2 regions of the Guyparkeria halopsychrophila genome follow, and region 2 is predicted to be linked to the other one. Evidence: predicted binding sites of a transcription regulator. Region 2 holds the regulator's gene; the other holds the start of a gene.
What was found. Region 2 encodes LexA, which represses DNA repair genes until DNA is damaged. Its sites were predicted from a motif close to TACTGTNNATATNNACAGTA; they were not measured.

Region 1: the regulator LexA is predicted to act here: its motif matches at 1,969-1,988, upstream of ABGV18_RS08510 (error-prone DNA polymerase).

The regions. Positions count from the first base shown of each region.
Region 1 is NZ_JBDODP010000017.1:12,639-28,528, forward strand. It holds gene ABGV18_RS08510 (error-prone DNA polymerase) at 1-1,963, opposite strand, end outside; gene recQ (DNA helicase RecQ) at 2,096-3,901, opposite strand; gene ABGV18_RS08520 (inorganic phosphate transporter) at 4,054-5,631, shown strand; gene ABGV18_RS08525 (tRNA(Met) cytidine acetyltransferase TmcA) at 5,667-7,826, shown strand; gene ABGV18_RS08530 (2-hydroxyacid dehydrogenase) at 7,926-8,933, shown strand; gene ABGV18_RS08535 (protein kinase family protein) at 8,999-9,322, shown strand; gene ABGV18_RS08540 (YrbL family protein) at 9,285-9,710, shown strand; gene ABGV18_RS08545 (aminotransferase class I/II-fold pyridoxal phosphate-dependent enzyme) at 9,779-11,050, shown strand; gene ABGV18_RS08550 (DUF1614 domain-containing protein) at 11,247-11,906, opposite strand; gene ABGV18_RS08555 (methyltransferase domain-containing protein) at 11,913-12,548, opposite strand; gene ABGV18_RS08560 (hypothetical protein) at 12,596-13,219, opposite strand; gene ABGV18_RS08565 (hypothetical protein) at 13,201-13,509, opposite strand; gene ABGV18_RS08570 (Spy/CpxP family protein refolding chaperone) at 13,688-14,221, opposite strand; gene ABGV18_RS08575 (metal ABC transporter permease) at 14,463-15,389, opposite strand; gene ABGV18_RS08580 (metal ABC transporter permease) at 15,389-15,890, opposite strand, start outside.
Region 2 is NZ_JBDODP010000005.1:75,666-91,555, reverse strand. It holds partial or broken gene ABGV18_RS03790 (efflux RND transporter permease subunit) at 1-122, shown strand, start outside; gene ABGV18_RS03785 (efflux RND transporter permease subunit) at 139-1,044, shown strand; tRNA gene ABGV18_RS03780 (tRNA-Met) at 1,097-1,173, opposite strand; tRNA gene ABGV18_RS03775 (tRNA-Met) at 1,294-1,370, opposite strand; gene metG (methionine--tRNA ligase) at 1,415-3,475, opposite strand; gene ABGV18_RS03765 (glycosyltransferase family 9 protein) at 3,667-4,635, shown strand; gene ABGV18_RS03760 (FAD-binding protein) at 4,632-5,741, shown strand; gene ABGV18_RS03755 (hypothetical protein) at 5,950-7,464, opposite strand; gene ABGV18_RS03750 (VWA domain-containing protein) at 7,509-9,266, opposite strand; gene ettA (energy-dependent translational throttle protein EttA) at 9,477-11,144, shown strand; gene ABGV18_RS03740 (HDOD domain-containing protein) at 11,202-12,011, shown strand; gene ABGV18_RS03735 (M48 family metalloprotease) at 12,103-12,885, shown strand; gene ABGV18_RS03730 (hypothetical protein) at 12,882-13,685, opposite strand; gene lexA (transcriptional repressor LexA) at 13,785-14,408, opposite strand; gene ABGV18_RS03720 (Y-family DNA polymerase) at 14,481-15,890, shown strand, end outside.

The DNA.
Region 1 (15,890 bases), on a different contig from region 2:
CGATCACCTGCTCCTGGAAGATCGGCACGCCCAGCGTGCGACCCAGCACCCGCCGGATGTCCTCGTTGGGATATTCCTCGCGCTCGAGCCCCTGCCGGCGCTTGAGATAGGGGTGGACCATCTCGCCCTGGATCGGACCGGGGCGGACGATGGCAATCTCGATCACCAGGTCGTAGAACGAGCGCGGCTTGAGCCGCGGCAGCATGCTCATCTGCGCGCGCGACTCGATCTGGAACACGCCGACGGTATCCGCCCGGCTGATCATCTCGAAGGTGGCCGGATCCTCGCGCGGGATCGACCACAGTGCCAGTTCCTGATCGCCTGGACGATGGAAATTGACCAGTTCCATCGCCCGGCGCACCGCCGAGAGCATGCCCAGCGCCAGTACGTCGATCTTCATCAGACCGACGGCGTCCAGGTCGTCCTTGTCCCACTGGATCACGGTCCGGTCGGCCATCGAGGCGTTCTCCACCGGCACCAGGTCGGCCAATTGGCCGCGGGCGATGACGAACCCGCCGACGTGCTGGGAGAGATGCCGCGGCATGCCGGTAAGCTGCCGGGCGATCGCCAGCCACCAGTGAATCTGGCGCAGGTTGCCGTCGACGCCGGCCGCAGCCAGCTTGTCGGCATCCACCTCGCGATCCCACCAGGCGAGCTGCTCATTGACACGCTCGGTGACGTCCTCGCCCACGCCCAGCGCCCGAGCGGCGTCGCGCAGCGCGGACTTGCGTCGGTAGCGGATCACCGTGGCCGCCAGCGCGGCCCGCTCGCGCCCGTAGCGGCGGTAGATGTACTGCATCACCTCCTCGCGGCGGTGGTGCTCGAAGTCGACGTCGATGTCCGGCGGCTCGGCGCGCTCCTTGGAAATGAAGCGCTCAAACAGCATCGAGGATTCGGCCGGATTGACCGCCGTGATGCCGAGCGCAAAGCACACCGCCGAATTCGCCGCCGAGCCGCGCCCCTGGCAGAGAATCCCCCGCGAGCGGGCGAAACGCACGATGTCGTGCACGGTAAGAAAGTAGGGCTCGAAGGCCATCTCGTGGATGATCGAGAGCTCGCGCTCGATCTGTGCGGACACACGCTCGGGGATGCCCTCGGGCCAACGCCCAGCCGCCCCCTCCAAGGTCAACCGACGCAACTGCTCGCGCCCGGTCACACCCGGCGGGATGTCGTCCAGCGGGTACTCGTAGGACAGTTCGTCGAGCGAGAAGTGGCACGACTCGGCGACCGCGATGGCCTCGGCCCGCCACTCGGCCGGAAACCGATCGGCGAGCAGCTCGACCGGACGCAGATGGCGCTCGGCATTCGACGGCAGTCGATCGGCCGCCTCCATCACGGTCACGCGATGACGCAGGGCCGTGACCACGTCCAGCAGCGGCTTTTCTTGCCGATCGGCCATCAGCGTATCGCCCAGGGCGGTGACGGGCAGATCGCGGGCTTCTGCCAGCGCCCGGGCATGGCCGGATCGACGTCCGTCCAGTCCGTCGAGCCACGCCACCACGCCCAGCCAGGGGCGGATGTTGCCGGCCAGAAGCCAGTCCGGCGAGACCATGCCACCGGCCGGCACCTGCCAGATCACCCGTACCCCCACATCCAGCCCATCCAGCCCATCGAGCACGTCCGCCCGGCCAAGCCGGTACTCGCCCTTGGTCGCCGCCCGGCGCCCGCGGGTGACGATCTGGCTGATCGCCGCATAGCCGGCCCGACTCGCGGCCAGCAGCACCAGCTGGTCACCCTCCTCAAGGTGCAGCCGCGTACCGAGGATCAGTTGCGGACGCCCGTCCTCCGGCAAGGCCCGCCACCCCTGCTGGGCCCGCACCACCCCGGCCAGCGAACATTCGTCGCAGATGGCGATGGCCGCGTAACCGCGCGCGGCCGCCACCTCGACCAGCCGCTCGGGGTCGGGCGTGGCGGTCAGGAAGCTGAAATTGGAACGGGCGGACAACTCGGCATGGGCATTCATGCCGATACTGTATATAAATACAGCTTAGGATATCCAGTCACTCATCAAGTCGATCTGTACCAACCCGCATACCGACTCGAATCATCGAGTCAGAGTCGTCGCCCCCGGCACCAACGACGGCAAGTCGGCTGGTCAGCCGGCATGCGCCTGCAGGATGCGCAGGAACCCCTCGCCGTATTTCTCCAGCTTGTGCTCGCCCACCCCGGAGACCGCCGCCATTTCCTCGAGGCCAGTCGGTCGTATCTCGAGCATGTGCTTGAGGGTGGCATCGCTGAACACCATGTACGGCGGAATGCCCTGCTCTTCGGCCAGCCGCTTGCGATGGGCGCGCAGCGAATCCCAGAGTGGCTCGTCTTCCGCGGGCACCGGGGTGCTGCCCGGCTTTGCCCCGCGCCGACCCGCTTGGCGCTTTTTCTCGGGACGCAGATGCAGGCGCTCCTCGCCGCGCAGCACGGTGCGGGCGCTGGGGTCGAGGTGCAGTCCACCGTGGCCTTCGGCATCGACGGCGATCAGCCCGCGCGCGATCAACTGGCGGAACAGGCCCCGCCAGGCGGTGGCGGACAATTCCGTGCCGATACCGAAGGTGGATATCTGGTCGTGGCCGAAGCGGCGCATCCGGTCGTCCGCCTCGCCGCGCAACACCGCAACCAGGTAGTTCACGCCGAAGCGCTGCCCGGTGCGATGAATGCAGGACAGCGCCTTCTGCGCGGCCTCGGTGGCATCCCAGGTCTCCGGTGGCTCGAGACAGTTGTCGCAGTTGCCGCAGGGTTCGGCCAGCGTCTCGCCGAAATAGCCCAGCAACGACTGGCGACGGCAGCGGGTCTCCTCGGTCAACCCGAGCATGGCGTCGAGCTTGGCCTGCTCGATGCGCTTGATGCGTTCGTCCGCCTCGGAACCGGCCATCATCTGGCGCAGGGTGAGCACGTCCTGCAGGCCGTAGTCCATCCAGGCATCGGCCGGCAGGCCGTCACGCCCGGCCCGGCCGGTCTCCTGGTAGTAGGCCTCGATGCTCTTGGGCAGGTTCAGGTGCGCGACGAAACGCACATCGGGCTTGTCGATGCCCATGCCGAAGGCGATGGTCGCGACCACGATGACGCCCTCCTCGGCGAGAAAGCGCTCTTGAACGGTGCGCCGGTGATCGGCCGACAAGCCGGCGTGGTAGGGCAAGGCGACCAGGCCCTGGCTGCTGAGCCATTCGGCGGTCTGCTCGACCTTCTTGCGTGACAGGCAGTAGACGATGCCCGCCTCGCCCGCGTGCTCCTCGCGGATGAAACGCAGCAGCCGGTCGCGGCTACCGCCACTGCCCTGGCTGATGCGATAACGGATATTGGGCCGGTCGAAACCTGAGACGAAGCGCCGCGCGTTATCCAACCGCAGGCGGTTGATGATCTCCTCACGGGTCGCCTCGTCGGCCGTGGCGGTCAGGGCAATGCGGGGGACGTTCGGGAAGTGGTCGGCCAGTTCGCCCAGACGGATGTACTCCGGGCGGAAGTCGTGGCCCCACTGCGAGACGCAGTGCGCCTCGTCGATAGCGATCAGGTTGACCGGCAGGCCCGACAATCGCTCGAGCGCCGCCGGGGTCATCAGCCGCTCCGGCGCCAGGTAGAGCAGATCGAGTTCCCCGGCGTGCAATTGGCGGATCACCTCGCGGGATTGCTCGGCCGAGAGGCTGGAGTTGAGAAAGGCCGCGGCCACGCCCAGCTGGCGCAGCGCGGCAACCTGGTCCTGCATCAGGGCGATCAGCGGCGAGACCACGATGGCCGTGCCGGGGCTCGACAGCGCCGGCACCTGGTAGCACAGCGACTTGCCGCCGCCGGTGGGCATCAGGACCAGGGCATCGCGGCCCGAGGTGACCGTCTCGATCACCTCGCCCTGCGGCGGGCGGAAGTCCTCGTAACCGAAGACGCTGTTCAGGATTTCGCGGGGGGTTTTTGACATGGCGCGTATTGGGCCAGATTCGGCCTCGGAAGGAAACCGCGCACGGTCGAACACGCGCGCTCAAGACCGACTCCCGGGCTTGGGAAATGGACGAAGCGGCGCGGGTCCGATAACGTTCCGTTTTTCATGACATTGTGACAGGCGTATTCGACATGGATCTCAACGAGATGGACGCGTCCGAAAAGGTTGCCCAACCCGCCGGCCGGGAGCTGTTCCGCTTTGGTGTGGCCCTGCTGTTCGTCATCGGCGTAGCGCTGTTCACCTGGCTCACCCAGGGGCACGTCAGTCTCGTTATGGTGGCCGCCGCGGTGATCGGCGCCTACATGGCCATGAACATCGGCGCGAACGACGTCGCCAACAATGTCGGCCCGGCCGTCGGCTCGAAGGCCCTGACCCTGGGCGGGGCCATCGCCATCGCCGCGATCTTCGAGGCGGCCGGCGCGATCATCGCCGGTGGTGACGTGGTCAGCACCATCAAGGGCGGCATCATCGACCCGGCCGCCATCGATGACCCGATGACCTTCGTCTGGCTGATGATGGCCGCCCTGCTCGCCGCGGCGATCTGGCTCAACCTCGCCACCGCGATGGGCGCACCCGTCTCGACCACCCACTCGATCGTCGGCGGGGTGATGGGCGGCGGTATCGCCGCGGCCGGCTGGGGCATCGCCAACTGGGGCACGGTCGGACAAATCGCGGCCAGCTGGGTGATCTCGCCCCTGCTCGGCGGGCTGCTCGCCGCCGTTCTGTTGTACCTGATCAAGCGGAGCATCACCTATCAGGACGACCTGATCGATGCGGCGAAAAAACGCGTCCCCTGGTTCCTCGCGCTGATGGCCTGGGCCTTCGGCACGTATCTCGTGGTCAAGGGCCTGAAAAAGATCATCGAGATCCCGTTCCTGGGCGCCGTGCTGATCGGCCTAGTGCTCGCCGGGATCGTATTCTTCATCGTCCGTCCCATCGTCGCCCGAGCCGCCGACGGCATGCAGGAAAACAACAAGGCGAGCGTCAATCGCCTGTTTATCCTGCCGCTGATCTTCGCCGCCGCCCTGCTGAGCTTCGCCCACGGCTCGAACGACGTCGCCAACGCAGTCGGCCCGCTGGCCGCGATCAACGATGCGCTCACGCAGGCGGGCACCGCCTCCGAGGCGGCCATTCCGTTGTGGGTGATGCTGATCGGTGCACTCGGTCTGGCGGTGGGTCTCGCGCTGTATGGCCCGAAACTAATCCGCACCGTCGGTCACGAGATCACCGACATCGATCCGATGCGCGCCTACTGCATCGCGTTGGCCGCCACCCTGACGGTCATCCTCGCCTCGCAACTCGGCCTGCCGGTCTCCACCACGCATGTGACCATCGGCGCGGTATTCGGCGTCGGGTTCCTGCGCGAATACCTCAAGTCCAACTACGACCGTCTCGAACAACAGGTCCGCGACCTGCACCCGGAAAGTGATGACGACGAGGTGATGCAGGAATACCTCGAGCGCTTCCGGGCAGCGCCGCTCAAGCAAAAGAAGCGGATGCTCCAGGAGCTCAAGGACAAGAACATGCGTCGCGAGGCACACATCAGCAAACGCCAGCGCAAGGGCCTGAAGAAGATCTACAAGCGTGAACTGGTCAAGCGCTCGCTGGTGCTCAAGGTCGTCGCCGCCTGGGTGATCACCGTGCCGGCCGCCGCGCTGCTGGCCGCGATGTTCTTTTTCGTGATCCGCGGCATCTTCGCCGGCGGGTGATCGCCAGCGCTGGCCAAGGAGCCTAGAATCCCTCCATGCCAGCGCACCCGACCGACCTGACCCTACGCGACACGCTCGACGCCGCCCTGCCCGCCTGGCAACGCGCCGGCCATCGCCTGCCGGTACTGCTCGCCGGCTCGCGCGACTGGGCACTGACCGCAGCAAAGGCGCTGGTCAATGCAGATACGCTCTGGGTGGGCCCCGATGCCCCGCCAACAATCCACTCGCTCGGCTTTCGCCGCACCCGCGAATCACTGGGCGGGGAATACGACCGGGTGGTATTCAACGCCCTGTCGGGGTTCGACCCCGATGCCCTCGGTGCGGTCGCCGGCCTGCCCCGTGCCGGCGGCTGCCTGATCCTGCTCGTCCCACCGCTGGCCGACTGGCCCGACCGGGAGGACCCGGAACTGGCCCGGATCACGCCCTACCCGTTCACCCCGGCGGATGCCGGCTCGGCCTACGTCCGTCGCCTGATTCGCCTCTTGGCCGAACAGCCCGTGTTGTGGAGTGTGACGGAGGGCCAGCCGCTACCACCGGCACCGTTTCCCGCCTTGCATGCCGGCAAGCCGCCACTCGCCGCCGCGCCCTGCCGCACGCCCGAGCAGGCCGAAGCGGTCGAGCGCATCCTTGCCGTGGCCAACGGCCGCCCGCGCCGACCGTTGGTGCTGCGCTCGCACCGGGGACGCGGCAAGAGCTCGGCACTGGGCATTGCCGCGGCTCACGCCCTGCAGATGGGCTTGGGCGACGTGCTGGTCACCGCGCCACGGCGCGCGGCAATCGAGCCGGTGTTCGCGCGCGCCGCCGAGGTCGTCGGGACCGAAACCGATGCCGATGGCACGCTGCGTCTCGGCGCCCACAGCCTGCGGTTCGTACCGCCAGATGTACTAATCGAGCAGCGCCCATCGGGACGCCTGTTGCTGGTCGACGAGGCGGCGGCCCTGCCCGCCGGCCTGCTCGAGGACCTGTTCGCGAGCCACTCGCGCTGCGTGTTCGCCACCACCGAGCACGGTTACGAAGGCAGCGGCCGCGGCTTCGCGCTGCGGTTCCTGCCCCGTCTCGAGGAGCAGGCGGTCTCGGTGCATCACCAGCGGCTCATTACGCCGATACGCTGGGCGGCGGACGACCCGCTCGAGACCCTGATCGACCGGCTGCTGCTTCTCGATGCCGAGCCGGCCGACCTGCCGGCGGAGGGCCCCCTCGCCCCCGGCCCGCCGCGACAGCTGGATCGCGACGCACTGGCCGCCGACGAGCCTCGGCTCGTCGAGCTGTTCGGCCTGCTGGTCAGCGCCCATTACCGCACCACGCCGCGCGATCTACGCCAGTTGCTCGAGGCACCCGGCACCCACCTGTGGGCAATCCAGGCAGACGACCGAATCCTGGCGACCGCCGTGGTACAGGACGAAGGCAACCTGCCCGAATCGCTTGCCGAGGCGGTATTCGCCGGCGAACGCCGCCTGCATGGCCACCTGCTGCCGCAGACCCTCGCGGCACACGCCGGCGAGGCCGACTGGCCAACGCTGTCCGGCCGACGGATCCAGCGAATTGCCGTCCATCCGGCGGCCCGTCGGCGCGGTCTCGGCCGGCGGCTGGTGGCAGCCATCGCCGAGACGGCCCGTGCCGACGGCCTTGATTTCCTCGGCGTGAGTTTCGGCGCACAGGATGACCTGGTCGACTTCTGGTGGGCCTGCAATCTCGTCGGCCTGCATCTCGGCCAGCACCGCGACCCGGCCTCGGGGCAGGAGGCGATGGTCATGGCATTGGGGTTGTCACCGGCGGGACAGGAAGCGGTCACACATACCACGCGTCGTCTGGTCGGAACCGTGGCAGACCGTGCTGCCGGGCCCTTGCGCCACACCCACCCCGCCCGACTGTCGGGGCTGCTGGCGAGCACGCCGCCGGCTGACATGCCCACCCTCGATGACGTCGAACGCCGGCAGATCGAAGCCTGCGCCTACCGTCGTCATCACTTGGATGCCGCGCTTGGGCCACTGCGCCGCTTCCTGCCGACGGCGCTCGGCCATCCCGCGGTGATCGAGGCCCTCGCTTCGGATGATCGCGCTCTGCTGACTGCTCGCTTCCTGCAGCTCCACGAGGACACGGCAGTGGCCACCCGATTCGGGCTGACCGGACGCCGGGCAGTCGATGAGGCATGCCGGAGGATGCTGGGAAAGATCCTCGAGGTACTGGCAGGCTAGAGTGGGAATAGCGCGCTATGCTTGACGCCGACGACGCACCAATCCGGCGCGACGAATCCAAGGCACCATTCCATCGATGCAGACAGGGACATCACTGCTATGAAAGTCGCTTTCTTCCATACCAAGCCCTACGATCGCGAGGCCTTCGAGGCCGAGCGGAAAGGGCATGAGATCGACTACTTCGACCAGCGCCTGAGCGAAGAAACCGTCCATCTGGCCCAGGGCTATCCGGCCGTCTGCGTCTTCGCCAACGACATCCTCAATGCCCGGGTGATCCACGCCCTGGTCGAGGGCGGTACCGAGGTGCTCGCCCTGCGCTGTGCCGGCTGCAATCACGTCGATTTCGACGCGGTCGCCGAGACCGGCCTGCGCGTGGTAAACGTGCCCGCCTACTCGCCCAACGCGGTAGCCGAACACGCCGTGGCGCTCATGCAGGCCGTCAACCGGCACCTGCCGCGCGCCGTCTCGCAGGTCCGCATGGGCAACTACGCCCTGCACGGGCTGGTCGGCATGGACGTGGTCGACAAGACGGTGGGCGTGGTCGGCACCGGGCGCATCGGCACGGTGTTCGCGCGCATCCTCAAGCAGGGCTTCGGCGCCAAGGTCATCGCCCACGACCCCTATCCCAACGACGAATGTCTTGCGATGGGCATCGACTACGTCTCGCTGGAGGACCTGCTTACGCGCTCGGACATCATCAGCCTGCACTGCCCGCTGACCGAGGACAGCCACCATCTCATCGACGCGGCGGCCGTCGCACAACTCAAACCGGGTGTGCTGATCGTCAACACCAGCCGCGGTGCGGTCATCGACACGCAGGCGGCCATCGACGGGCTGAAATCCGGGCAGATCGGCGGACTCGGCATCGATGTCTACGAGAACGAGGGGCCTCTGTTCTGGGAGGATCGCAGCGACGAGCCGCTCACCGATGACCAGTTCGCCCGGCTACTCGGGTTCGGCAACGTGGTGATCACCGGGCACCAGGCCTTCCTCACGCGCGAGGCGCTGGACCAGATCGCGAAGCAGACCCTGGAGAACCTCACCTGCATCGAGACCGGCACGGCCTGCGAGCGCGAGATCACCCCGACCGACGAACAGGCCGACTGACCCGTAATGGCCGGAACGCTACAATCACCCGCTGTTTCTTGCCCGCCTACTTCTCGGCAGCGCCCATGGACCTGATCTCTCCCCTTCAACTCACCGCCCTCAACCCCGTTGGCCAGGGGGCGCAGAAGCTCGTCTTCCGCCACCCCGACGACCCACGCGTGCTGGTCAAGGTGGTCAACCCGCGCTTTATCGAGCGCCGGGACAAGCGCGACCGCTTCTACCAAAAGCGCCGTCGCATCGGGCATCACCGGGCGTTTGCCCGCGAGATGATCGAGCACCTCGCCTCGCGGGCGCTGGCACCCGGTCGACTCGCGCCCTACCCGCAACATCCTCGGCGTGATCGACACGGACATGGGGGCGGACCTGTTGGTGGAAGCGGTACTGGATGAGAACGGCGAGCTGGCGCCCACCCTGCACGACCTAGTCGAGGGCGGCCGTTTCGGACCGCACGAACAACGGGCGCTGGAGCGATTCGCCGACTGGGCGCTGGCATCGAACGTGTTGATCAATGACCTGTCGCCGGACAACCTCGCCTGGCACCCGTCGGGACACTTCGTCATGATCGACGGCCTGGGCGATCGCGCCGGCATCCCGATCCGCGCGGTCAGCCCCTGGCTCAACCGTGTCTACAAGCGCAAGAAGATCCGCCACCTCCTCGCGGAGATCGGCATGGGAAAAGACTCGGGACGCTCCCGGAAACCCATCGCGATCGCCGTGGCGATCATCCTGGCGTTGCTCGGCCTGCTTGCCGCCCAGATGGAATTGTTGCTCGACTAAGCCAGTCGGCCGCGACAGACATCGAGCGTGTTTGAGGCTACTCTTTCCAGAAAAACAAGGAGGACAGCATGCGCCCCGAAACCATCGCCCTGCACGCCGGCTACGAACCGGACGACCAGCACGCCGTCGCCGTGCCGATCCACCAGACCACGTCGTACAGCTTCGACAACGCCCAGCACGCGGCCGACCTGTTCGACCTCAAGGTCCAGGGGAATATCTACTCGCGGATGATGAACCCCACCTGCGGGGTCCTCGAGGCGCGCATGGCGGCACTCGACGGCGGCATCGGGGCCTTGGCCACGGCCACCGGCATGGCCGCGATCACCTACACGATCCAGACCATCGCCCAGGCCGGCGACAACATCATCTCGATCAGCGAGCTCTACGGCGGCACCTACAACCTGTTCGCCCACACCCTGCCCCGCCAAGACATCGAGGTGCGGATGCAGGACAAGGACGACTTTGCCGGCATCGAGGCGGCGATCGACGAACGCACACGCGCGATCTACTGCGAGTCGATCGGCAATCCCTCGGGCAGCGTCGCCGACATCGAGCGACTGGCCGACATCGCCCATCGCAACGGCCTGCCGCTGATGGTCGACAACACCGTCGGCACGCCCTTTCTCCTCAAGCCGATCGATTACGGCGCCGACATCGTCATCCACTCGGCGACCAAGTACATCGGCGGGCATGGCACCACCCTCGGCGGCGTAATCGTCGACTCGGGCAACTTCGACTGGGCCGCGCACCCGGAGCGCTTCTCGCTGCTGATCGAGCCCGATCCCTCCTACCACGGCGTGAGTTACACCAACGACGTCGGTCAGGCGGCCTTTATCACCCGCGCCCGCGTGGTGCCGATGCGCAATACCGGCGCCGCCCTGTCGGCCCAGTCCGCCTGGAACCTGCTGCAAGGGCTGGAGACGCTCTCGCTGCGCATGGATCGAGTCTGCGAGAACACCCAGGAGATCGCCGAATTCCTCGAGGAGCATCCGCAAGTCAGCTGGGTGCAGTACGCCGGGCTACCCGAGCACAAGGACCACCGCTTGGCGCAGAAATACATGGACGGCCGGGCCTCGGGCATCCTCAGCTTCGGGCTCAAGGGCGGCCGCGAGGCGGGTGTGCGCTTCTACGACGCGCTCAACCTGATCCTGCGGCTGGTCAATATTGGCGATGCCAAGAGCTGCGCGGCCATCCCCGCCTCGACCACCCACCGTCAGCTCAACGACGAGGAGCTGCGCGCCGCGGGCGTGCCGCCGGACATGGTGCGCCTGTCGATCGGCATCGAGCACGTGGACGACCTGATCGAGGATCTTGATCAGGCGCTAAAGGCGGCACGCTGACGTAATCGAGGACGGACGCGAACACTCGCGCTGCCCAGCGAACGAGCGACGCCACTGTAGGTCGGGCTTCAGCCCGACAGCCGCCCAGGCCCCGACCCTACCCTGCCGAAACCGAATCACCTGTCATCCCGGTGGAATGTCGGGCTGAAGCCCGACCTACGGATGACGGTGGTTTCTGATAAGGGGCTTGGCCGCCTCAGGCCAGTAACACGGCAATAATCCCGGTGATGAATATCCCGTCGAAGGTGCCCGCCCCGCCGATCGAGGCCACCGGCGAGCCCATCTTGCGGATGTCCTTCAGGCGCAGCAGGTCGGCCCCGATCAGCACCCCGAGGGTACCGCCCACGTAGGCCAGTGCGGGGCTATGCTCCGGATCGATGACGATGCCGGCCATGGCGGCCGCCAGCGGCGCGACGAGGATCGGCATGCCGATACCGATTCCCGGCACGGGACGGCTGGCGTAGTACGACACGGCCGAGACCGTGATCACGGCCAGCAGGTAGTCGAACGGCGCGGCGCCGGCATTGAGCAGCAGGTAGGCGGAAAAGGTCAGCGGCAGCAGGCAGCCGCCCAGGTTCACGGCCACGGTCGTGATCCCCTCGAAGGGCACCTGGTGCTGCTTGAGCAGGCGGCGCAACGGGTCGGGGGGTGGCTCTGGTTCGTCGGGCGCCTCGGCCTGCATGCGAAACAGCGGCACGTTGACCAGGCTGCCCATCAGCGAGACGAACAGTAGCGTCATGCCCGCTTCTGGGGCTAGCCCCAGCTTCTGGAAGGTCAACTGCAGCGCCCCGACCTGGATCAGGACGAACAGGAAAACCAGCCCGAACAGGGCAAACAGGAATGGACCGCCCGGCATCGGTACTCAGGCCCCGCGGATCGCGGAGACAACCACGAAGCCGCCTTCGCCGTGCCCGGATCGCAGGGGTTCGATTTCCCGCGTTTGTGTCGGCAAGCGGGCCAGTGTCTGCCCCCACGCCGCCACGCGAAAGCCGCCTTCCTCGACAAAACGCCCCACCTCGCCGGCCGAGTGGAAGGTGGCGTCCCGGTAGAAGACGCTCTCATCCTGATGCGCCTCGTAGTCCTCGCCCAGCGGGCTGTCACGGTCGATAAAGCCGATCACCAGCCGCCCGCCGGGTCGCAGCACCCGGCATGCCTCGGCGACCATCGCCGCGGGCGAATCGACGAAACAGATCGTGGTGACCACCAGGACATGATCGAAACGCCCGGCCGGGAATGGCAGATGCTCCGCGACGCCCTCGACCGCCTCGATGCCGCGTCTGGCCGCGTATTCCAGCATGGCCGGAGACGGGTCGACGCCCACCTGCACACCCAGCGGCCCGGCAAAGCGACCGCTGCCCACGCCGATCTCCAGGCCGTCGCCGCTCCAGGGCACGAATGCACGCAGGGCGAGCAGTTCGGAGTGATAGGCGGCCTGGTGATGCTCGAACCAGTCGTCGTAGCGCTGGTGATGGGCCTCGAAGGCGGCGTCTCTGGCCATGCGCACATCTCCTGTCTTGCGGTGGAAGCAGCCGTTGCCAAAACGTCTTAGCGCGCCCCGGCAACGGCCGACGCTGCGACGTCCGGCCCGGCCACGACCCGACCCGCAACTCGGCCCAGGGTCACGAGTCGATCAACCGGAACGAAGACCCGGCCGGCGACACGCGGCAGGGTCTCGTCCCCGGGCGTCAGCCCCACCCGATCCAAAGCACGCCAGACCAGTTCGGAACAGTAAAAGCTCGGATCGTCGTCCAGGCGGAAACGGGTGTCGAAGGTGGTCTGCCGCGCGAGGTGATCGAGAAGCCAGTCGCCGATCAGCGCCCGCTGACCGTGATCGAGTGACGGGCGCACCACCTTTACATGTCGAGCCTCTCCGGTGAACGCGGCAACCGACTCGCGTCGGATCCGTCCTCCCGCGGGCGAGCCATCCATGTGGACCACGGCGACCTTCTCGCCTTCACGCAGCACCAGGCCGGCGTGGCTCCAGCGCGGATCGTGGTCGGCGAACCGGCGGGCGAAAAAGGCCCAGGCACTGTCATTCCCGGTGAGCACGATGTCCCCCGTCCGCAGCGAGTCGCCACGGGGCATGGCTTGAGATTGCGCCTGGGTGATCGGCACTAGCAGCGTGACGATCAGCGTGACGACGCGGGCAATCAGGGGCGCGTTCCGCACTGCTTGGCGGCGATCATCAGTTCCTGGAACGTGTGCTCGTTGAGACGCCCGCCGACCTCTTCGATCGAGGCAGTTTCATCGCGCATCAGCGCGACCAATTCCGCGAACTGCTCCTCGCCCAGGTTATTGTCCAGCCGCTCGCCCATGCAGGCGCAGCCCTCGGCATCGCCGGAGTTCGCCTTACAGACCGCCTCGAAATCCGCCTTGGGGCTCGAACAACCAGCCAGCATCAACAACACCCCGGCCAGCACGGTCATGCCGGCGACCTTCGCTGTCTTCACTTCAGTCACCTTATGTTTCCCTTGATCGATTGGACGACTGGCAAGTCTATCGCGTCGATCTCGACCCGCAACGCGCAGGGGCGACATGCCCGCACGAGAACCCGTGGGGTGTGGCGGACCCGGCTTGCCGACGTGCCCAGAAAAAACCCCGGCCAAGACCGGGGTCACGATCGGGAAGGGCTGGGTTTCAGTGACGCGAACAACCGCCACCCTGGTGGCCCTTGCCGTGATGAGACGCCTTGCCCTGGTGTCCCATCATCCGGTCGACCATGCGCTGCTGGTTCTCGTCGAGCGTCTCGTAGAATGCCGCCATGGCATCCGCACGCTCGGCCATGCGCTCCGAGGCCTCCTTCATGTGCTCGGCGCACTGCTCCATCTGCGCGGGCACGCTTGCCCCCATCATCTCGCGGCGCATTTCGCGGCGCATCTCCATGCGGGTCTCGCGTCCTTCCTCGCCGGTCTCGACAAAGGCGTCGAAGGCCTCGCGCTGGGGCTCGTCGAGGTCCAGCATCTCCGCGAGGCGCTCGTGACGATCGGCGCCGCCGTGGCATTCGCCCTTCTGAGCATGCTTGCCGTGCCCGGAAGGGCCGGCCTGCATCGACTTGCCCGCCCGGTCGCCGTGATGCGGGCACTGCTGCCCCGATGATGCGAAGGCCGCACCGGAAAGGGCGAGGGCCGAGGCGGCAAGCAGGGTGGTGGTAAATCGGACTGAACGTGTCATGGCAGGTCGCCGTTTGGTTGGATTACCCAACCATTCAAGCAGACGACGCCCGATGGCACCTGTCCATGCCGTAAAACTTGTTGCCCCGTGTCCCGAAAAGGCAACCAAGCGCGACGCGCCGGCCAATCACCTCACGCGCACGACGCAGGCCTGCCTCGGCAACGGATCGCAATTGTCGACGCCAAAAGGGCGAGCCCGGAAGGGAGCCGCCGATACAGACCCGGCCGGCGTCGCGGGGAGATCAGGTACCGACGGACGCACCGCTGGCCTGTCGATGCGGACCGTAGAACGCGGCCAGGGCCAGCACCAGACCGGACACGGTGGCAATCATCCCCGCCGCGCTCACGGCGTCGTCTGCTCCCAGCCACAACGGACCGTAACCGGCCAGCACGTAGCCCATGACCGCGGAGAACACGGCAAAGGCCACCGACCAGAGCACCTGGGCCTCGAGCCGATTGGTCATTAGTCGGGCGGCCGCCGGCGGGCAGATGAACATGGCGATGACGATGATCGAGCCGACTGCATCGAAGGATGCCACCGCCGCGATCGCCGCCATGATCACCAGCCCCAGGCCGATCAGGTTGGTGCGCATGCCCAGCACGCGGGCGAAACCCTCGTCGAAGGTGGAGATCTTGAGCGGCCGCCAGAAGACCACCGTGAAGACCAGCATCAGCAGCGCCACCATGGCGATCCGCGGCAGCTCGGGCGGCAGACCGGCCAGCGCGACCGGGTCGAACAACGAGCCCCAACCACGGGCCTCCACCCAGATCAGGCTCTCGAGGTTGCCGTAGAGCGCGTGCTGTACGTCGAGGTGGACCGAGGAGGTATCCGACTGCTCGAGCAGGAGCACGCCGAAGGCGAACAGCGCGGTGAAGGCCACGCCCATGGCCGCGCCAGGCTCGATCCGCCCCAGCCGCCGAATCAACTCGATCAGGAGCACCGCCACCACGGCCGCCCCGGCGGCACCGGCCATCATCGCCCAGGAACTGATCGTGCCGCTCAAGAGAAAGCCGACCACGATCCCCGGCAGGACGACGTGACTGATGGCATCGCCGATCAGGGCCTGGCGCCGCAGGACCAGAAAATTGCCCGGCAAGGCGCAGGCGACGGCGGCAAGCACGCCGATCAGGATCGGCACCAGGGACAGCATCACGAATTCGCCGCCCATCAGGCGCACTCCCCGCCGGCATCGGCAATCTGTCGATCGATCTCGCGGATCTCGTCGCGGGTCAGTACGTCCTCGATCACCAGCAGGCCGTCGTAGCGCGACACGGCCGATTCATGCGAGTGCATCCGGCGGGCGATCGTCCAGCGCGACTCGTCGCGACATGCCTTCTCGGCGCGGCGCCGACCCAGCTCCGTGGGCACCCCGTCGGCGCGGGCCAGACCCGCGCGAACCAGCAATTGCAGGGTGTAGCGTTCGTAGATGGGCATATCCTGGGCAATTGCCAGCAGCCCCTGGCGCAGGTGGATGCGCCGCTGCTGACGCCGGTGTCTCAGCCAGGCGGCCAGCACCCCGCGGCCGGGGGCGAACAGCATCGAGACGGCGAACAGGGCAAAGGCGGTCAGCACGATGATCGGCCCGGTCGGCAGCGCCGGCGCCGTCGCGGAGATCGCCGCGCCGACAAAACCCGATAGTCCGCCAAACACGCCGGCGATCGCCACCACC
Region 2 (15,890 bases):
AGACGCGCCCATCGACACTGGAACTCGCCCAGCCACTGGTCGAGATCCGCCCGGACTGGGATCGGGCCGCCGAACTGGGCTTGAGCATGGAGGCGATCGGCTTTTCCGTCTCGGCCCTGACGGAAGGGGCCTACGTGGATGATTTCTTTCTCGACGACGACAAGATCGATCTACCTCTACGGTTCGGGCGGGCGCGACCCGCGCCTGGCACGACTCGACGAGATCCTGTTGAAAAGCCCCCAGGGCGCCAGCCTGCCGTTGTCATCGATAGCGCGTATCGACACGCGGGTGGACACCAGCATTGTCCGCCGCGTCGATGGCAAACGGATGGTGACCCTCGACATCATCCCGCCGGATTCCGTCGCCCTGGAGGCGGGGGTCGAGCGGGTGCGCGAGGAGTTGGTCGGCGAGATGCGCGCCGCGGGTGAAATCCCTGCCGGCGTCAGCCTGTCGATCTCCGGGGCGTCCGATCAGCTCAACGCCACCCGCAAGGCGCTTTCCGGCAATTTCGTGATCGCGCTGGCGATCATCTATCTGCTTCTGGTCGCCATCTTCACCCACTGGCGATACCCGTTGCTGATCATGACCGCGATTCCCCTCGGCATCGCCGGTGGCATTGCCGGGCTGGCGCTGATGAACCTGGTGGGTGGTCTGCTGCCGGCAGTCGGTCTGAAGGCCATCAGTCAGCCGTTCGACATGATCACCATGCTCGGCTTTCTGATCCTGATGGGCACGGTGGTCAACAATCCGATCCTGCTGGTCGAACAGGCCCGGCGCAGTTTTGCCGACGGACGTGATGCGGTCGGGGCGGTCATGGATGCCGTCGCGGTGCGGCTGCGCCCGATCGTGATGACCACGCTGACTACCATCAGCGGTCTCTCGCCGCTGGTATTGATCCCCGGGGAGGGGACCGAGCTTTATCGCGGGGTCGGGGCGATCGTGATGTTCGGGTTGCTGGGCGCGACCATCGTGACACTGACCTTCCTGCCCGCGCTGACGGCGACCGTCCTCGGTATCGCGCAACGCCACGCACGAACGGACTGACTCGGCACAAACAAAAAGCCCCGAGGGCAATGCCTTCGGGGCTTTTCTTATCTGGTTGCGGGAGCAGGATTCGAACCTGCGACCTTCGGGTTATGAGCCCGACGAGCTACCGGACTGCTCCATCCCGCGTCTGGTATGGCGCGCATTGTACGCGGACCCGCCACGCTGTCAAGGGACGATCCACACGAATCTGATTCCCCTCGAAAATGAAAAAAGCCCCGAAGGCGATGCCTCGGGGCTTTTTGAATCTGGTTGCGGGAGCAGGATTCGAACCTGCGACCTTCGGGTTATGAGCCCGACGAGCTACCGGACTGCTCCATCCCGCGAGACGAATTATACACAGATCCGGGCCGAAGTCACACAACCGTTATTACTTTACCCGCGTGCCCGGCGTGGCGCCTTCGTCCGGCGAGAGGATGTGCAGGTCCGAGCCACCCGAACCCGCCGCCAGCACCATCCCTTCGGAGAGACCGAACTTCATCTTGCGCGGGGCGAGGTTGGCGACCATCACGGTGTGACGTCCGACCAGCGTGGCCGGGTCGTAGGCGGCCTTGATGCCGGCAAACACCTGGCGTGGCTTGTCTTCACCGATATCGAGCGACAGGCGCAACAGTTTGTCGGCCCCCTCGACGTGATCGGCCTCGAGGATTTTCGCGATGCGCAGGTCGACGGCACCGAACTGCTTGATGTCGATGGTCTCGGCGATCGGCTCGATCTCACGCTCGACCGACTTTTGCTCTGCCGTACTCGTCGCGCCGCCCGCCTTGGTGTTGGCCTCGTCGATGGCATCCTGCTTGGCCGCCGCCAGAAGTGCCTCTATCGACGACTCCTCGATCCGCTGCATCATCGGCTTGAACTTGTTGATCGGGTGGTCGAGCAGCGGCTGGTTCAGCCCCTGCCAGGTCAATGCCTCGATGTTTAGGAACTCGGCCGCCTTGGCGGCGAGCTTCGGCAGTACCGGCGAGAGATAGGTCATCAGCACGGCGAAGGCGTTGATGCCGTCGGTGCAGATGGCTTGCACCTCGTCGCGCGTGCCCTCGTCCTTGGCCAGCACCCAGGGCTTGCGCTCGTCGATGTACTGGTTGGCCCGATCGGCCAGCGCCATGATCTCGCGCATCGCGGCAGAGTATTCGCGACGCTCGTAGCGCTCGGCGATGCCGGCAGCGGCCTGCGTCATCTCTTGATGAAGTTCCGGGCGCTCCAGTGTCGCGGCCAGCCGGCCGTCGAAGTGCTTCTTGATGAACCCCGCGCAGCGGCTGGCGATATTGACCACCTTGCCCACCAAATCCGCGTTGACGCGATAGCGGAAGTCCTCGAGGTTGAGGTCGATGTCGTCGATGCCCGAGCCGAGCTTGGCCGCGAAGTAATAGCGCAGCGCCTCCGGATCGAGATGCTCGAGGTAGGTCTTCGCCTTGATGAACGTGCCGCGCGACTTGCTCATCTTCTCGCCGTTCAGCGTGAGGAAACCGTGGGCGTGGATCGCATTCGGGGTGCGCATGCCGGCACCCATCAGGGTTGCGGGCCAAAACAGGGTGTGGAAGTAAGCGATGTCCTTGCCAATGAAGTGCACCAACTCGGTATCGGCATCTTTGCCCCAGAACTCGTCGAACGATAGCCCCTCGCGACGCGCCAGCTCGATGAACGAACCGATGTAGCCGATCGGCGCGTCCAGCCAGACATAGAAGAACTTGCCGGGGGCACCGGGGATCTCGAAGCCGAAGTAGGGCGCATCGCGGGAGATGTCCCAGGACTGCAGGCCCGATTCGAACCACTCCTGGAGCTTGGCCTTGATCGATGACTGCACTTCGGCGGCGTCGAGCCAGGCTTTCAGCCGGTCGCCAATCTTGGGCAGGTCGAAGAAGTAGTGCTCTGAGTCGCGCTCGACCGGCGTGGTGCCGGAGAGTACAGACTTCGGATTCTTCAATTCGGTGGGCGCATAAGTCGCGCCGCAGACTTCGCAGTTGTCACCGTGCTGGTCATCGGCGCCGCACTTGGGGCAGGTGCCCTTGATGAAGCGGTCCGGCAGGAACATTTGCTCGGTCTCGTCGAAGGCCTGCTTGATGGTCTTGCGACTAATCAGGCCGGCGGCATCGAGCTTGCCGAAGATTTCCTCGGCCATTTTGCGGTTGTCGTCGGTATGCGTGCTGCCGAAGTTGTCGAAACCGATGCCGAAGCCCTGGAAGTCCGCCTCGTGGAGCTGATGGATCTTGGCGATCAGTTCCTCGGGTGTCATGCCCTCCTGTTTTGCACGCAGCATGATGGGCGTGCCATGCGTGTCATCGGCACAGACGTAACGGCAGTCGTGGCCGAACAGCTTCTGTGCACGCACCCAGATATCCGTCTGGATGGTCTCGATGATATGACCGAGGTGCAACGGACCGTTGGCGTAGGGGAGGGCGGAGGTGACGAGAATCCGGCGTTGTGTGTCCATGCGTATGCGCTGTCTTTATAAGTAAGGTGATCGGGCCGTCGGGCGGCATAACCCCGAAAGGGCACGCCCCACAGGCGGCATCGGTGACGATTGGTTATTCAGGGCGCGGCAGTTTAGCATGCAGCGACGTTGCCAGATTCCGGTGCCGTGCCACCGCCAACCCGCTTAAATCCGTCAGGACGCCCGACTGCATGCGTATCGCGATTGTCGCCCCCGACCTCCCGGACGAGGTCATTCCCACCTTCCCCGCCCTGACCGACGCCGTGCGTGCCCGGCCGGGCCTGAAGTTCAGCGTGATTACCGGCCCCGAGGCGGCCGGCTGGTTTCGCCGTCACCCGGACGTCGACGAGGTCGTGGTGTTCGACGGCACGGCGCTGCTTGCATCGCGCTGGACGCCGGAAGGCTGGCGCGCTGGTCGTGCCTGGAAAGAGGCCTTGCGCGCGCACCCGCAACTGGAGCAGTGCGAGTACGTGATCGACCCGTTCGGTCGCCCGGAGACCCTGGCGATGGCAAAGCGCGTCGCCGCCACCTCGGTGGGTATTGCCCGACCGGCCAAGGGTCGGCTGCCGAGACGGCAACCCTATGATTCGCAATACCCGGTGCCGGATGATCTGCACCGCGTGCAGGCCGTGCGCGTGCTGTTCGCGGCGGTACTCGAATATTCGCTGCACGATCTCAACCCGGATTACGGGCTGTCGATCGAGGCCGAGCCGGTGGTTACGGACCTGTTGGTGGATACCGATGGTTTGCCATTCGAGCAAACGGGCATCGAGTTGATCCGACGACGCCTCGCCGAAACCGGGGTGAGCCTGGATGACGTCTCGGCCCATCCCCCCGGCGACATGGATGAATGGCAGCGCCGGCTGACGCAGAGCCGTTATGTGCTGGTCGGCAACAACCGCTGCGGCTGGCTCGCGGCCGCGCTAGGCATCCCCGGGGTTTGCGTCTGTCGTGATGGCGAGGCCAAGCACGACGGCGTGATCACCACCCGGCGCTCCCGGCAGAAGCTGATCAATGTCGATCATCCGCCGATGAACCAGCCGGAGATCGTGGTGGAATCGATCATCCAGGTGATCACGCAGGGCAAGGCACCGATCGAGCTGCCGGAAGAGCCGTCGTCCAGCCCAGACGGCGTCGAGGTCACACCCGAACGCCCATGAAATCGATCAGCGTGGGGACCGAAGCGGTGACGGGTGCCGCCGAACGCCCGGCCTTTGAATGGGTCGATGACGCCCCCTTGCCAAATACGCTTCGGCTGCCGGCCAAGGTCGAACGCATGCTCGTGCTCAATGACGTCTCCGAGGCCACGTTGTCTACGCCCGAGGTGGCCGACTGGTTGGCCGACCCCGATACCCGTGTCGCCGCCGGCGGCTCGAATGTCGTCTTTGCCACGCCCCGAATTCCCCAGGCCGTGATGATCGTCGCTTCCGGGTGGTCGGCGGAGCCTACGGCTGCCGGCGCGATCGAGTTGTCCGTTGAGGCGGGGTTGGGATTGGATGCGCTGGTGCGAGCCACTGCCGGGCGTGGCTGGTTCGGACTGGAGGCGCTTGCCGAAATACCCGGTACCGTCGGTGCGGCCCCGATGCAGAACGTTGGGGCGTATGGAACGGAAATCGCCGACCGGACGCGTTGGGTCGAGGTGTGGGATCGCCGGGAACGACGCATCGAACGATTTGCTCGTGACGCCTGTGACTTTTCCTATCGCAGCAGTCGTTTCAAGCGCGAACCGGGCCGCTGGCTGATCGTGAGGGTCGGGTTGCGCCTGTCGGCAACGCCACCGGCTGATTGGCCGCCGGTGGCCTATTCGGGATTGGACGAGGCCGTGGACGACTGGAGTGCGCGGACCGGTCGGGCGCGCTCGGCGATGTCGCCGGCGGAGTACGCGGAGGTGATCACCACGGTTCGCCTGGCCAAGTTGCCCGACTGGCGCGGTGGGTGGCCCGGTAGTGCCGGCAGTTTCTTTCACAATCCGGTCGTGGCGCCAGAAGCGGCCGCTCGCTTGTCGCGACGCTGGCCGGACATGCCCCGTTTCGATGTTCCGGGTGGGGTGAAGATCCCCGCCGGCTGGCTGATCGAAACGGCAGGCCTGAAGGGCCGCCGCGAGGGAGCGGTCGCCGTGTCATCACGGCATGCCCTGGTGCTCGAGCACCACGGCGGGGCGAGCGGCGCGGCATTTCTTCGTTTTGCCGAGTCGGTGCGTGACCGGGTGGAAGACGAGACGGGTATTCGTCTGATGGTCGAACCGGAGTGCGTCACCGGTCGGTAGCCGTTCCCCATGGTGTTGCCGAGCCCGAGGGTTGCAAGCCGGGTGACAAGGGGGTCGTGCCGTCGCCGAACCACCATCGAGAAGCCGGAAAAGCGCCTGGGCGGAGGCTATGAGTCCAAGGACGGGCACGTCTGCGCGGAGTCGCTGTAAGACGGCGCCGACAGGTTCCGAATACCACGACCCCGGAAGGTCTTCGGGGTTTTCGTGGCTACTCGTTGCCCTTGCCGTGTTTGCGGGCGATCTCGGCATCGAGGAGGGCATCGATGTCGTCCAGGTCGAATTCCTGGTCCTTGCCGTCGTCCTTGTCCTGTTCATCGTCCTTGGGGATCTCGACATCGTCGAGGTCGATCACGCCGTTCTCAGCCTCATCTTGCCGGTCCTCGCGCCTGTCATCCTGCTGGGCTTCGGTGGGCTCAGACGATTCCGGCTCTGCGTCCGGACTCGCCGGCTCGACAGGCTCGTTGCTGTCGGCCTTCTCGTTCTCGCTGTCGGCGGACGAGGGGGGCGTCTTTTCCTGATTGAGCTCGACGTCACTCGACGGCTGGGCGACTTCCTCGGCCTCGCCGGTCGCACCCGTCTCGTCGGCTAGCGTGGCCTCGTCGCTCGAACCCTCGTCGGCGGTTTCGGTGTCGGTATTCCTGGGTTGGGCCTTGGCGGCCGACTCGATGAGTTGATCAAGGTCGTCGGTATCCGCTGAGACGTCGTCCTGTTCTCCCGCGGCTTCGACGGCTTGCTCCTTGGCTTCGGAAACAGCCTCGGCAGTGGTCTGTTCCGTGGGCTGATCAACGGTCTCGGTGGGCGCGTCGGTGTCCACCCCGGCGGTCTCTGCCTCGGAAGGCGAGGCGACGGATGGTTGTTCCTCGCGCGCCTTCGATGTCGCTTCCATGGCGTCGGTCTTTTCGTTCGAAACGCCCTCTGCGGCCATGGCGGCGGCCATTTCGTCCTCGGCGGAAAGGGCGGGCTCTTCCTGGCCGGGCTCTTCGGCAGTCGATCCGCGACCCTCGTCGGCCGTGCCGGTTGAGTCGTCTTCGGCGTCGGTCGCGGTGGTGGATGCGACCAGGTCCTCCGTGAACACCTCGTCGGCACGGCTCTTGGCGGTTTCACAATCCGCGCCGGCGTCCATTTCCTGAATCATGACGATGGCCTTGAGCACGGTGGCGACATGGGGCTCGCTGTTGTAATCGAACTTGCGGCCATATTCACGCACCATGACGTTGACCGTTTCCAGGCTTTCGGCAAGTTGCTTGGCCTGTCGGTCACGTTGTTCGCGCAGCTCGTTGACGTTGTTTTCGAGCTCTCGGGTCCGTGAGTCGTCAGCGTCGTTCTGTTCGACCTGGGTGCGGGCCATGGTCAACAATTGATCCAGATCGGCCTGCCGGACTTGCAGGAAACGCCGCGCGACCGCTGCCAGTTCGTACCGCTTGGGTTCAAGCCAGGGCTCGACCATGGCCTCCACGGCATCGAGGCTGCGCTCGGCATAGCTTTCGCGCTGTTCGTCATCGACCGTGAGCTCCGGCCAAACGCGCTGGATCTGGCGATCGAGCATCTCCTCGGAGGCGCGCATGATCGGATCGCGATCGTCCAGCAGGCGTTCGGCGGCGCCGGTATGCCGCCGCTGTCCCCGCCAGACCAGGATGGCGAGGACCAGTGAAATCACGATGAATCCCGCCAGCAATTCGGTGGCGATGATGGCCCAGTCTGAACTCAGGAAGTAATCGAGCATGTGTCCATGTTCCGTGATGTGTCGATTGGTGACGGCCGGCGGGGTCAGTCCCGCGCGGCCTCAATCAGTTGGCGACGCAGGCGTCGGGACACCAGTCGCCAGGTCCAACCCAGCAGGCCGAGGATCACAAGCCCACCGAGGCCGACCAGGACCGCGATTAGCGGGTTGCTCTCCGGGTCGCTCTCCGTGGCCTCGCTCGGCTTGTCTTTCGGGGTGGGCTCGTCGGCTGGCGTCGAGACTTGCGGCGCCGGGATCGGTTGATCGAGAGGCAGGCTTAGAGCGCGACCGTCGTCGGTCTCACCGCTGACGGTCCCGGTAACCCGGCAGTCGCTGCCATCGATGTGGGGTAGTTCGATGCGGTTGGTCGCCTCCAACAGCGGGGTCTCGATGGCGATTGGCGACCCTGTTTCACATTCGATTTGCGCGGCAAGCCGGGACGCGCTTGGATCGAGCAGAGCAACGTCCTGTTCGATGATCAAGTGAGCGGCCGGGCCACCCGTGTCGGCGCCAACATCGGTACCCGTGTCTTTGCTGTCCTGCCGGGCCGCCAGGTGGGGGCGGACAACGCGGGTGGCAAAGGGTAGGGTGCGGGCCAGCGCGATCTTTCTGCGTATCACCCGTTCGAAGGTCGGACCGCTGGCATGGCCTTCGAGCGTGTATATCCCCGATTCGCCGTCAAGCCGCAACTGAAAATCGTAGCGGCTATCGCCGCCGAGCACGTCGGGGTCGGCCCCGATGTCGTTGAGTTCAATCGACTCGATCACCGTTTCTTGTGGGTCGGTGACGTCGACCTGCGCCTGAAGGTCCTTGGTCAATCGTCGTTCGACGATCGGTTCGCCCCGGTTGGTCAATAGCAACCCGCCCTCGATGGCCTCGCCGGGGAACACCCGGCTGGGCAGGCCGGGCATGGCCAGCTTGAGGTCGGTGATCACCAGGGCCCGGTTGTCGGGATCCTCGGCGGCGAGGATGCGCCAGCTGCCGGCCGGCGGGTCGCTGATCGTGATCAGATCCCGCCCGGCGCTGTCGTCCCAACGCCAGTCGGCCAGCGCACTGGCGATCTCTACATCGATCTCACCACCGTCGGGGATCTGGATGCGGGTGGGCGCGGCGTCGGTTTCCCGGAAGACGACCAGTGTCAGTTCGCTGATGCTCTCATCGACACGAAAGCGGTTTTCCACCAGCGGCACCCCGGTACGTGGGGCGGTCGCCTCGAACAGCGCCAGGAACACGCGCTGCAGGTCCTCGTTGCTGCGGGCGCTCAACGCGAGCCCGCCGGTGCGCTCGGCGATTTCCGTGAGGATCGACTCGTCGGCGGCCTCGGAAAGGGCCACGGTATGTACCTGGACCTCAGCCGCGATCAATGACGCGATGACCGTGTCACGCAGGCGGGTCGTTGCCCGTTCGTTGACCGCCTCGTCGGGCGAGATATCGACCTTGCCGTCGGACAGCAGGATGATATTGCGCTCGGTATCGTCGGCCCAGTCACGGTTGGCGGCCTCGAGCGCCGCCGGGATGTCGGTGAACGGCTCGTTCGAGCGGATTTGCGCGGCCGCGGCGCGCATCGCCTTCTTGGTTTCAGGGGTGGCGAGAGAGGCGGGCAGGACCTCGCTGATCCGATTGCCGAACAGGTCGAGTCGGACGCGGCTTTCCTCGGGCACCAGATCACCGAGCAGGCGCAAGGCCGGCTCGCGCAGGTTTTCCGGATCGGTATTCTTCATGCTGCCCGACACGTCGATCAGCACGTGCAGTTCGGGCGAAGAGGCGGCATGAGTCGGGTGGGCGAGGATCGTGGCAGCGAACAAAAGCGCCGCCCAGGATCTGACCAGTCGACGCCTCGGCCGCGATGCCCGAGTCGTCCTCACAACCAACGTGTGCGGCCGGGTAGCAAAAGTTGTCAGGCGGGGGGCATCAAGTCGCGGCACAGTGCTGGTATCCTTGTGATCAAACGCGGTCACTATCTTGCGGGATAGTGCCGCTTCATTTCGTCTGCAACAACACAAAGTCTCGAATCTATGGCTCAGTACATCTTTACCATGAACGGCGTCGGCAAGGTCGTCCCGCCGAAAAAGCACATCCTCAAGGACATCAATCTCAACTTCTTCCCCGGCGCGAAAATCGGCGTGCTCGGTTACAACGGTGCCGGCAAGTCGACCTTGCTGCGCATCATGGCCGGTGTCGATACCGACATCATCGGCGAGGCGCGTCCGCAACCGGGTACCAAGATCGGCTATCTCAAGCAGGAGCCGGATCTTGACGGGGAAAAGGACGTGCGCGGCAACGTCATGGACGGTGTCGGCGAGATGGCCGGATTACTTGAGCGTTTCAACGCCGTTTCCGAGCAATTTGCCGACCCGGACGCCGATTTCGAGGCGTTGATGGAAGAGCAGGGCAAGCTGCAGGACCAGATTGAGGCCGGTGGCGGCTGGGATCTCGATCGCAAACTCGAGGTGGCCGCCGACGCGCTACGCCTGCCGCCGTGGGATGCCGACGTCAATCTGCTATCCGGTGGCGAGCGCCGCCGGGTGGCGTTGTGCCGCCTGCTGCTGTCGGACCCCGACATGCTGATTCTCGACGAGCCGACCAACCACCTCGACGCCGAATCCGTCGCCTGGCTGGAGCGCTTCCTGCAGGAATTCTCCGGCACCGTGGTGGCCGTGACGCACGATCGCTACTTCCTCGACAACGTCGCCGGCTGGATCCTCGAGCTCGACCGCGGCCAGGGCATCCCCTTCGAAGGCAACTACTCGCAGTGGCTGGAGACCAAGGAAAAGCGCCTCGAGCAGGAAGAAAAGTCCGAGTCCGCTCATCAGAAGGCCATGAAGCAGGAACTCGAGTGGGTGCGCCAGAACCCCAAGGGCCGACAGGCCAAATCCAAGGCGCGCATGAAGCGCTTCGAGGAACTGCAGTCCGAGGAGTACCAGAAGCGCTCGGAGACCAACGAGATCTACATCCCGCCCGGTCCGCGCCTGGGCGACAAGGTGATCGAGGTCGAGGGGTTGACCAAGCGCTTTGGCGACCGCGAGCTCTATCAGGGACTGGACTTTTCCGTGCCCAAGGGCGCGATCGTCGGCATCATCGGCCCGAACGGCGTGGGCAAGTCGACGCTGTTCCGCATGCTGATCGACGAAGAGAAGCCGGACGGTGGCACGATCGAGATCGGCGAGAGTGTCGAGTTGGCCTATGTGTCCCAGTCTCGCGAGGACATGGTGGACACCAAGACGGTCTGGGAGGAAATCTCGGACGGTTACGATCACATCACGGTGGGCAAGTTCGAGATGCCCTCGCGTGCCTACCTGGGCCGCTTCAACTTCAAGGGCCAGGACCAGCAGAAGTTCATGAAGGACCTGTCGGGCGGTGAACGCAACCGGGTGCATCTGGCCAAGTTGCTCAAGGCCGGCGGTAACGTGCTGCTGCTCGACGAGCCGACCAACGATCTCGACATCGAGACGCTGCGTGCGTTGGAAACCGCGCTGCTGGACTTCCCGGGTTCGGCGCTGGTGATCTCGCACGATCGCTGGTTCCTCGACCGGATCGCGACGCATATCCTCGCCTTCGAGGACGACGGCTCGGTGACGTTCTTCGAGGGGAACTACCAGGAATACGAGGCCGATCGGCACAAGCGCCTCGGTGATGCGGCCGACCAGCCCAAGCGCGTGAAGCACACCCGCCTGGCAAGCTGATCTTGATCGCCGGGTGTCAACGAAGCGGCGCCCGGCGTTTTTCATGGAGAAGGGAACGTGGCCAATCCGGCACTTGAACAAGCGATTATCAACAAGATTCGCGATAAGGGAATCTCGCTGCCCGTGCTGCCCGACGTCGCTATGCGTGCCCGTCGGGTCATCGACGACCCCAACAGTTCGGCGGGTGACCTGGTCGAGGTGATCGGCCAGGACCCGGCGATCGCCGCCCGACTGATTCAGGTGGCGAACAGCCCGCTGTATCGCGGCGCACAGCACATCGACAACCTCAACCAGATCGTTTCGCGGTTGGGGATGCGCACGGTCAGCCAGCTGATCGTCTCGCTGTCGGCCAAGCAGCTGTTCACGGCCAAGACGGCCATGATCAAACGGGTCATGCGTGACCATTGGGCGTTTGCCTCGCAGGTGGCGGCCCTGGCGAACCACATCGCCCGCCGCCACACGAAGCTCGATGCGGATCAAGCCCTGCTCGCGGGGTTGCTGCACAGCGTCGGTGGGATTCCGGTAATCGTGGTGGCCGAGGAGATCCCCAAGCTGCAGGAGGCGCCGGCTGTGCTCTACGAACTGGTCGAGAGCCTGCAATCACGGTTGGGCGGCAATATCGTCAAGGCGTGGGATTTTCCCGACATGTTTGCCGAGGTGATCGAGCATTGCGGTGACCTGGGCTATCAGCACAACGGCGATCCGAACTATAGTGACGTGGTGATCTGCGCCATCGCCCAGGCGCGCGGCATTAGTCGCACGCCGGACGATCGCCCGATCATGGCGGCGGAAAAGCTGGGTGTGGATCTCGAGTCCAGCATGATCGATGATGAGCTCGACGAGGCCATCCGCGCATTAGGTGGATGACCAGTGAAAGGGAACCGATACCGCCAACCCCGGTCTTCATGGAGACCGGGGTTTTTTGTACCCGTGAGCCGTTTTAAAGAGGGTAGTTGCGATGCGTTTGCCGTTTACCGTTCCACTGCTGGGCCTGACGCTCGTGATTGCCGGTTGCGCGACGCACCCGGTCACCGGACGCAGTCAGTTGATGATCATGCCCGAGGGACAGGCCAATCAGATGGCCTACCAGGCCTATTCCCAGATGGCGAGGGAGAAGCCGACGTTGTCGGCGTCCGCCGCGGCCAGTCAGCGGGTGCAACGCATCACGCAGCGCATCGTGCCGCAGGCGACTCGTGTCTACCCGCAGGCGGCGGGGTGGCAGTGGGAAAGCCTCGTGTTCCGCGATGACAGCGTCAACGCCTTTGCAATGGCCGGCGGCAAGGTGGGCATCAATACGGGCATGCTCAACAAGCTCCAACCCACCGATGACGAGTTGGCTCAGGTGATTGCTCACGAGATTGCCCACGCGCTGTCGGGGCACACGCGCGAGAAGATGTCGATGGCGATGACCCAGCAAATGGGGTTGTCGGTGGCCTCGGCCCTGGGAGGGTTGGATAGTCAGACGGCAGCGATGGCGCAACAGGTCGCGACCGTGGCCATCGACCTGCCATTCAGCCGTCGAATGGAACTCGAGGCGGACAAGGTGGGGTTGTTGCTGGCCGCCAGGGCCGGTTACGACCCGCGAGCGGCCGTCAGCCTGTGGCGCAAGATGCAGGCACAGGGCGGGGGCGGCGGCCCGGAGTGGCTCAGCACCCACCCGGACAGCGGCAATCGCATCCAGGCATTGGAACGCGCCATACCCGGCGTGATGCCCGATTATCGCCGGGCTACCGGGCGCTAGCGCGCGCCGGCCAGAGCCAATGGTGTGGCGTCCGTCTCGTCGCGAGGGGGCGACTCAATGCCCCCGGCATCCAGTTCGAGATGCACCTCGCGGGGGTGGAACGGTTTGATCCGTCGCACGCTCAGGCCTTGAGCACGTCGGTGCACGATCAGTTGTGCCCAGGCGGGGCTTGAGGGGGCGGTCATGGCGGTGCCTGCGGCCATCTCGGCGCCGAGCGGGTAGGGCGTGACCAGGCATCCGCCCCCCGTCTCGGCGGCCAGCTTGAGCCGTCGTCGCAGGGCAAAGCCCAGCGGGGGCAGCCAGGCGACGACCAGCGGGTAGACACCGGACTGGAGCACTTCCTCGGTCGCCCAACCCAGTTCGCGCAGGTTGCGTGGTTGGATGACGAGCAGGTTGTCGAGTTGCACTCCCTGTTGTTGCCAGCGCTCGGCACAAGGGAGCGCTGGCGGGTTGATCAACGCCACGCCTGCCGTTCGGGTTTGTCGATGCAACCAGGGCATCAGCAGGGCCGTGGTGCCATGGCCCAGTGATGACTGGAACCAGTCTTGATGCCGTTCCAGTGGTGTCGTGTCGAGTCGCTCACAGGGGCGACGCCAGATCCCGCTGGTGGCACGGCCGGCATAAAGCTCCACCAGCCCCTCGCTGGGCCAGCCGCCGCCCAACAATTCATCGAGTGCCGACCAGCCGCTGGGGCAGGGCGCGGCGCTCGACGCGGGCGGGCGAGTCTGCCGGCCACGCCAGATGTCGTGACGGGCCAACAACTCGGCGACGTCGTTCCCCCCGATGGCGTGTGCTCCCATGATGTGCCGATCCTCCCGGGACGAATTGGTCGCTTCTCATGGCGTTTCGACGCTGCCGAGACGCCAAGTCAGGCCGGGCTAGGCCAGGCCAGGTGCCCGTCAGTCGAATGTCCGCAACACGCCGACCACGCGGCCCTCGACGATCAACTCCTCGTGTCGCAGGTCGACCTCGATCGGTGTCATCTCGGTGTTCTCCGGGATCAACCAGACCTTTGCCCCGCGGCGTCGATAGCGCTTGACGGTGACCTCGTCGGCCAGGCGGGCCACCACGATCTGGCCGTTGCTGACGTCCTCGGTGCGATGCACCGCGAGCAGGTCACCATCCATGATCCCCGCATCGCGCATGCTCATGCCGCGTACTCGCAACAGATAATCGGCGCGAGGGCGAAACAAGGCCGGATTGACCGGCACCTGGGACTCGACGTGTTCGGCTGCCAGGATCGGGCTGCCGGCAGCAATCCGACCGATCACGGCCAACTCGTCGCGGTGGGAATCGTCGGGCAGGCGAATGCCCCGGGAGCGCCCCCCCAGCAGTTCGATGGCCCCTTTTTTCGCCAGCGCCTTGAGATGGCTTTCCGCGGCATTGGGCGAACGGAAACCGAGGGCGGCGTTGATCTCCGCCCGGGTCGGCGGCATGCCGGTCTCGTGGATGGTGTCGCGGATGAACGCCAGGATCTCGGCCTGTCGGGGCGTGAGCGGGCGCGGTGTGTTCGATTCGGTCATGGTGACGGTCTTGGCGGAAGCGTGAGTTGATTGTACTGTAATAAATAACAGTATTCATATCCCGGAGTCCTCATGTCCACCGAGTTGCCATCCCGATCGTCAGCGCACGAACCTTACTGGCTGGCACTGCGCTTTCCGGAGGCCTGGTTCGAATGTCGCTGCCCCGAACAGGAACGCCATCATCGCCCGCCCGCGGTGCTCCTGGACGGGGGTGGGCGCAGTAGCCGGGTGGCGGCGGTCAACCGCGTGGCCGCCGGACTGGGTATCGAGATCGGTCAGAGCCTGGCCACGGCGCGCTCGCGTCATCGGGCAAACGCCACGGCGGATACGCCCCTGCGGTGCCTCGGGGTCGATCACCGGGCCGTGGAAGAATGGCTGGCCGAATGGGGCGAGTGGGCGCTGACGTATACCTCGCGCGTCAGCCGCCCGCCAGCGGTGCGATCCGGTGTCGATGTCGGTGCGGGGTTGTTGCTGGAAATCGGTGGGAGCGCGGCGCTGTTCGGCGGCATTGGGGCCGTGGTTTCCCGGCTGCTCGAGGCATTGAAACCGTGGCAACTGGTGGTGCAGGTCGCGGGGGCGTCACCCCCGCGTGTCGCCTGGGCCCTGGCGGCTGCGGTGGCCGACGAGCCCCCGTGGTTGTGTCGTCCCCGGGAGCAACTGGCGGCCGTCAGCCGACTGCCCCTGGCGTTCATCGACTGGCCGACTACCTGGATCGAGCGCTTTGCCGAACTGGGTCTGCGACGGCTGGGCGAGGTCCGTCGCCTGCCGCGTGACGGGTTGGGGATGCGCACCGATCCGCTACTGTTGGCCGATCTGGATCGCCTGTTTGCCGCACGGGACTGGCCGCTGGCCGACCTGGTGCCCCCGGCTCGCTATGCCCGCGAGGTGAGCCTGTGGGATCCGGCCAGCCAGGTCGATCGCCTGTTGCTGCTGGCCCGCGGCCCGCTGGTGGGGTTGAGCGAGTTCCTGCACCGTCGGCGCCTCGCGGTGGCGAATTTCGTGGTGTGGCTCGGCCACGAGGAGAGAGCGTCGACCCGACTGGAGGTGGCGACCGCCGAACCCGGCCGGGATGAACGCCTCTGGCAAGAGCAATTGCGTCTGCAGCTGGAATCGGCCGGACAATTGGCGCCGGTCACCCAACTGCGAGTGGAGGCCGACCATTTTGTCGCCCCCCGAGCGGGCCAGGGCAGCCTGTTTGCCGATGCCGACGAGCGTGGTCGCGACGAGCGGGCCCTCTTTCATCGGTTGCAGGCCCGGCTGGGCCGGCCGGCCGTCAGTCGATTGCAGGATGTGCCGAGCCTGATTCCCATGAACCGCTCCCGCCTGCAGCCCTTGCCGGGGCAGCAGGGCAGGTCACCGCGTACCAGGCCCGTCGAGCCACCGGACACATCGCTGCTCCCGGGAGCGTTTCGGCCGTTGTGGTGGCTCGAGAAACCACGGCGGCCCGATGCGCCCGTGCATTACCACGGGCACATCGAGCGG